Natronomonas pharaonis DSM 2160: one gene and its partner. The protein of the gene in region 2 binds, or shares a complex with, the protein of the main gene of each other region. Links are inferred from orthologs where the notes say so. Each region holds a gene or a part of one and is shown on either strand. Other genes may lie near its edges.

Region 1 (2,988 bases), 1.1 Mb from region 2 along the record:
GGGACCGATTCGCCGACTGTGACGACGTATAGCGTCTGCGAGCCGAGTCCGCCGACGAGAAACCGGTTCCGGAGCGACGGCACTTCGCTGCCGGTGTAGAAGACGGCTCCCGATGGGGCCCACGTCTCTTCCATGCCGGTGTTGACAAGCGGGCTCGTCACGCCGTCGGCCGCGTCGTAGCGCTCGTACTCGTCGTTGACACCGGGGCCGTTCCGGACGGCCGGCCAGCCGTGGTCTTCGCCGGGACCGATTATCTGCACCTCGTCGCGGGCCGCCGGGCCGTGCTCCGAGGCTATCGGCGTCCCGTCCGGCATGAACGAAAGCCCCTGCGCGTTCCGATGGCCGTAGCTGTAGACGCGTGGGTCGCCGACATCGGGGTTCGACGCTGGTGCGGTGCCGTCGGGGTTGAGCCGGAGTACCTTCCCCGCCAGCCGGTCCGGGTCGGCGCTCAACTGCTCGTCGCCGGCGTCGCCGGTCGTCACCCACAGGTAGTTCCGGGGGCCGAAGACGAGCCGCGACCCGTTGTGGAAGCTGTCGCCCGGGATGTCGTCGATGATGATTGTCTCCTCGGGCTCTTCGCCCGCCAGGTCGAAGTACACCAACCGGTTCCGGTAGTCGTCGCCGACCTCGTAGGTGTAGACCGCATAGAGAACGGGCACCTCGGGATAGTTCGGATGGAGAGCGTTTCCGAGCAGCCCCCCTTCCCCGCCGGTGGCCCACCAGCCGCCTTCGTCGCCGTGGTCGATAGCGGTCGCGTGGTCGATGACGTTGGCGGGCTCGGTTACGGCATCGAGGTCGCCGCCGTCGTACCGGCTGATGCGGCCGACCCGTTCGGTGAGGAAACACTCGCCGTCGCTGGCGAACGACAGGTCCCACGGGATTTCGAGGTTCTCGACGACTGTCTCAGCTTCGAGTGCTCCGGGCGACGCGTCCGGCACTGTCCAGTCCGGGTCGTACCGGTCCCATGACTCGATGTCGTGGTCGACACTCAGGTCGTGGTCGGCCTCGACCGGCTCCTCGCCGGTCGGCTCCGACGCTGAGTCGAAACACCCGGCTGCCGCGGCGGTCACCGTGAGGCCGGCGGCTACGAGAAACTGTCGGCGGGAGTGCGGGCGGCGCATGCGTGACACTAACTTACGGAAGCCGAAAGGAATCAGTTACGATGCGCCGCGAAAACGAAAGGGGCGAACGGGGTTAGCGTGCCGCCGCCGCGACGCGCTCTTGTTCTTCCTTCTGGCTGACCGGATAGGCCTGCAGGTCGTAGTTCGCTGCGCCGATAAGCTGGTGGGCCAGCGCTTCCTCGACGGGCGTCGTGGTCTTGAAGGAGTCGTTGTAGGTTCCCTCGGCGATGAATTTCAGCGCGAGGTCGACGCGCCGCTGGGGCGCGACGTCGACGGCCTTCGGTACGGAGATGCCACCGTACTTGAGGCGGACGGTCTCTTCTCGTGGACCGGCGTTTTCGACGGCCGTCACGAGCACCTGCACCGGGTTCTCGTCGGTGCGCTCGGCGACGATGTCGAACGCCTCACGGACGATTTTGGTCGCCTGCTGTTTTTTGCCCGTGTTCTCGTCGGTCTGCATCAGCCGGTTGATGAGTCGCTCGACGATGGATATCTCCGATTTCTTGAACTGCTTTTCGGAGTGACGGCCCATCGTGTGGGCTATCGGCGTGACGGTGATGTACCGTCGCGTCGAGGGGTCGTCGTATTCGATTTCGCCGATTTCCCACTCGCCGAACAGCTGTGCCGAGACGCGCTCGTCGTCGGTCGACGCGGGCGCGTCCGGCTCGGGGGCTTCCGAACTCATTATCGCACCGGCTTCTCCGCGTTCCCGCGGACGAGTTCGATGAGCGAGACGCCGTTCACCTTCTCGACTTTGTAGTTGACGCCCGAAAGGTCACCCATCGCACGGCCCTTTGCGCCACCGATGCCCGCGATGGTGACCTCGTCGTGTTCGTCGATAAAGGAGATGGCACCATCGCCGGGGCAGAAGGCGGTGACCTGCTTGCCGTTTTTGATGAGTTGTACCCGGACACACTTTCGGATGGCCGAGTTGGGCTGCTTTGCTTCAATACCGACCTTCTCGAGGACGATACCCCGGCCTTGCGGGGCCCCTTCGAGCGGGTCGGACTTCTTGCCGAGTCCGCGGGCACGTCGCGCGTAATCCGAGTCGGACCACCGATGCTTCTGGCGGTCCTGCTTCAGCTTGCGCGCGGCGTATTTGCCGTTCGCCATGGTACATCTTGCTTTCCTACGGAGCTACTTAAGCATCCCTTTTTGCCGTCACCCTGCGGTCGCCCCCCACGCCCTGTGACCAAACGATTACGGCCCGCCAAGGCGAACCAGCGGTAGATGGTTTCAACCCGCCTCGTGGTGGTGGTGTCGCTTGTCGCCAGCGCCGCCATTGCGGTCGCGAAGTTTATCGCGTGGCTCGCGACCGGCAACGCCAGCATGCTCAGCCAGGTGTACTACTCGCTGAGCGACGTCGGCAACCAGCTACTCTTTTTGCTCGGGTTCCGCCTCAGCGACGCCGGGGCCTCACGAAAACACCCCTTCGGCCGCGGCAAAGAGCAGTACGTCTTTGCGTTTGTTGTTACGATGCTGCTGTTCGGTGTCACCGGCTACGCCGCTGTCCGCGAAGGCTACGAGACCATCGGCACGCCCGCCCGCGATGTCGACGTGACCATCAACTACATCGTCCTCGGTGTCGCCCTCCTGTTTGAGTCTGCTGCCTTCTACAAATCCTACCAAGCGGTCCGTGAGGAGGCCGACACCGAGGGGTTCCGGTCGCTGTTCGATACGTTTCGTCGGAGCAAGGATGCGCCGCTTTTGACCGCTGCCACGGAGAACCTCGTCGCCGTCGTTGGCGTACTCGTCGCGCTTGCGGGGGTCTATCTCACCGACGTGACCGGCAATACGACCTACGACGCCATCGGTAGCGCCGTCATCGGGCTGTTGTTGATGAGCGTTGCCCTCGGGCTGGCATGGG
Region 2 (3,242 bases):
GTGGTCTCCTCAGTGCGTGTATCCCCTGTCCGGAAGCGCTTCGCCGTCCATCGTAACCCCGGATTCGGTGACGGTGCCGACCCGCGTCAGTGCAACCGGTGATGCCTCAGCCGCGGCGTCGACCGCTGTCTCCGGCATCGTCGCGACGAGTTCGAAGTCCTCGCCGAAGTGGACAGCGAGTTCGCGTCTGTCGCTCGGACCATCAGCCACCTCCTCGACGGCCGGCGCAACCGGTATCGCGTCCGCCTCGATGGCGAACCCACAGCCGCTTGCTGCCGCGAGCTGGTGAAGCGACCGGGCGAGGCCGTCGCTGGAGTCCATCATCGCCGTCGCGTGGGGAGCTACCCCCCGCCCGGCTGCGACACGCGGCTCGAATCGGAACAGCTCGTTTCCGCGCTCAGTGTCGCCGGCTTCGAACCGTCGGAGGGCCGCAGCACTCCGGCCGAGCGTTCCGGTTACACAGACGGCATCTCCGGGGGACGCTCCCGACCGATAGACAGGCGCGTCCGTTTGCCCGAACGCCGTCGTCGCGACAGTGAACTCCTCGTGGCCGTCGAGGTCGCCGCCGACGTACTCGGCGTCGACCGCCTCGCAGACATCGAGACAGCCCTCGATGAACGCCGCTATTTCGTCCGCATCGAACTGGGGAGCACCGTAGACGGCAACCGCCGCCGTCGCTTCGGCTCCCATCGCTGCAACGTCCGAGAGTGACGCACCGACGCTCCGCCAGCCGGCCGTATACCGGCTCGTGCCGTCGGGAAAGTCGGTCGTCTCGTGGAGCATGTCGGTCGTCACAACGAGGTCGTCGACGACCGCACAGTCGTCGCCCGCCGCAGCAACGCGGTCGCCGACAAGCGAGAGTGCCGCCCGTTCATCCATATCGGCCGGTCGCCCCGAGTGTCAATAGGCCCATCGGTGCCGCTGTCTCCCACGGCAGTGTCCGACGCAGATGGCGGTCCAGCGGCCGGGGAAGACCAACAGCGTTAAACACGGCCGACGGGAACCGGGACGTAATGACGACACTCTACGACGTACCCGCTGAAGACCTCATCGAGGCGGTCGCCGACGAGCTCGAAGACGAACTCGAAGCCCCCGAGTGGCTCGCCTACTCGAAGACCGGCACCGGCCGCGAACTCCCGCCCGAACAGGACGACTTCTGGAGCCGCCGTGCCGCCAGCCTTCTCCGCAAGGTCGCCGTCGACGGCCCCGTCGGCGTCGAGCGACTCCGAACGGCCTACGGCAACTCCGAAAACGGTTCGACGCGCTACCGCGTCCGACCCAAGCACAAGCAGGACGGCTCCGGTAACGTCATCCGGACCGCCCTCCAGCAGCTCGAAGACGCCGGCTACATCGAAACCGCCGAGGGTCGCGGCCGGACCATCACCGGTGACGGGCGTGCGCTCCTCGACGAGACCGCGGAAGACGTTCTCGAATCGCTCGACCGCCCCGAACTCGAACGCTACGCCTGAAGTTTCGGTCTGAACGCTTCTCTGTTGCTGCGACACTACCCGTAAGCCACTGCTGTTGTGCGGGAGGGCTCCCCGTGTCCGCCGTAGACCAGAAAGATTCTAATCCCGCCTCTGCAGTAGCCGAACGATGAACCTTCGCGACCGGACCGTACAGGCCGTCGTCGGACTGACGGTCGTCGCCGTCATCCTCCGGACGGTATCGCTCGGTTCGCGGGTCGCCCACTGGGACGAGGGGCGGGTCGCCTACTGGGTCCTCGAATACGGCGACACCGGCGTGCTCTTTTATCGCCCAATCGTCCACGGGCCGCTGCTGAAACTCGTTAATGCGCCGCTTTTCGAGTTGCTCGGCGCGACCGATTTCGCTATGCGGTTGTTTCCCGCCCTTGTCGGTGCGCTGTTGCCGCTTTCGGCACTGCTCTTTCGCCACCGACTCCGCGATTCGGCAGTCGTCTCCCTTGCGCTCTTGCTCGCGCTCAACCCCGTCTTGCTCTACTACTCGCGATTCATGCGTAATGACATCTTGGTCGCTGCGTTCTCGTTTCTGGCCTTCGCGTGTCTTGTGCGTGCTATCGACTTCGACGATGGTCGTTACCTCATTGTGGCGGCAGGTGCGCTGGCGCTCGGGTTTGGCGCGAAGGAGAACGCCCTCGCCTACGTGTTCGCATTCGTCGGTGCTGCGGGGCTGCTGTTCGGCCATCGCCTCGTCTTCGGCTACCTCGACGGCCGGTCGCCGGCAACGGTGGCTGTCCAGTACCTCCGATGGGGATACGATGGGCTGCGACGCCACATTCGCTCGGTGGTCGCAAGCGTCGTGACGTTCCTGCTGTTGATAACGTACATCCACGCCCCCCGAGGCGAACTTCCGTCGCAGGGGCTGTACTACGCTTCCTGTACCGACTACGACCCGTACTTCGATGTCGCGACCGCCCCGACCCTTGGCGAGGCTGCCACGAACCCCCTGTTATTGCCGCGGCTGGTGTGGTTTTCGGTCGGTTCGACGGCCGAACTCTACGCCTGCCAGTGGATAACGCCCCGGACGGATGACCCGAACCCGCTCTTGGAGTTCATCCACGAGATGGGGCTGATAACGCTCGAATCCTCGACGACGCTCGCCGTCCTCGCCCTCGCCGGGTTCGGGCTGGCGGTTTTCCGCGCCCGCCCCCCGGACGACCTCGTCTCCTTTACGTTCTACTGGGGGGCTGCCTCGATGGTCGGGTATCCGTTCATTACCGACATCGGCGGCGCGTCGTGGCTCGTCGTCCACATCGTCCTGCCGCTCGCCGTTCCTGCCGCGGTCGCACTCGGGGCGCTCTGCGAGACAGGCATTGAGGCAACCCGGGACGGCGACACGGCGAGTGCCGCCCTTGCTGTGGCGCTTGTGGTCGTCCTTGTCGGGTCGATGGCGTGGACCGGCTACGCGACAAGCGCCGTCAACACCACCGACGATGACAACCCGCTCGTCCAGTACGCACAGCCGTCCAACGACCTCCGGCAGTCGCTCGATGAGATGTCACGGCTGGCCGAGGACAACAAAGCCGGGCCGGATGTCATCGTCTACGGACAGGAGCTTTCGGACCCGACGCCTGATGCGGAACTCGACCGTCGGCCGGCGTGTGTCGACTGGTTTGAGACGCTGCCGCTGGCGTGGTATTTCGAGGCCGACGACATAACCGTCGCGTGTGCGCCCATCGAAGGCGACCTCTCGTCGGCGCTCGAAACCCACGACCCGCCGGTCGTCATTGCCCACGAGGACGACCGCCTCGGCGTCGACAA

Evidence for each region. Proteins that work in one complex are often made in the same cells at the same time.
Region 1: NP_RS05630 (region 2) and NP_RS00310 share a complex: the UniProt entries of both Methanocaldococcus jannaschii proteins name them as parts of the 30S ribosomal subunit. The link is inferred for Natronomonas pharaonis DSM 2160 from one-to-one orthologs.

What each region holds. Positions count from the first base shown.
Region 1 is NC_007426.1:57,432-60,419, reverse strand. It holds NP_RS00310 (30S ribosomal protein S7), read right to left. Parts: upstream 1,807-2,988; coding sequence 1,195-1,806; downstream 1-1,194. Other genes in the region: NP_RS00300 (cation diffusion facilitator family transporter), read left to right, coding at 2,352-2,988; NP_RS00305 (30S ribosomal protein S12), read right to left, coding at 1,806-2,234; NP_RS00315 (PQQ-dependent sugar dehydrogenase), read right to left, coding at 1-1,121. UniProt on the Methanocaldococcus jannaschii protein: One of the primary rRNA binding proteins, it binds directly to 16S rRNA where it nucleates assembly of the head domain of the 30S subunit. Is located at the subunit interface close to the decoding center.
Region 2 is NC_007426.1:1,108,691-1,111,932, forward strand. What follows is about bases 1-2,741. They hold NP_RS05630 (30S ribosomal protein S19e), read left to right. Parts: upstream 1-1,013; coding sequence 1,014-1,469; downstream 1,470-2,741. Other genes in these bases: thiL (thiamine-phosphate kinase), read right to left, coding at 10-879; NP_RS05635 (flippase activity-associated protein Agl23), read left to right, coding at 1,597-2,741. Outside these bases: more of NP_RS05635, read left to right, coding at 2,742-3,242. UniProt on the Methanocaldococcus jannaschii protein: May be involved in maturation of the 30S ribosomal subunit.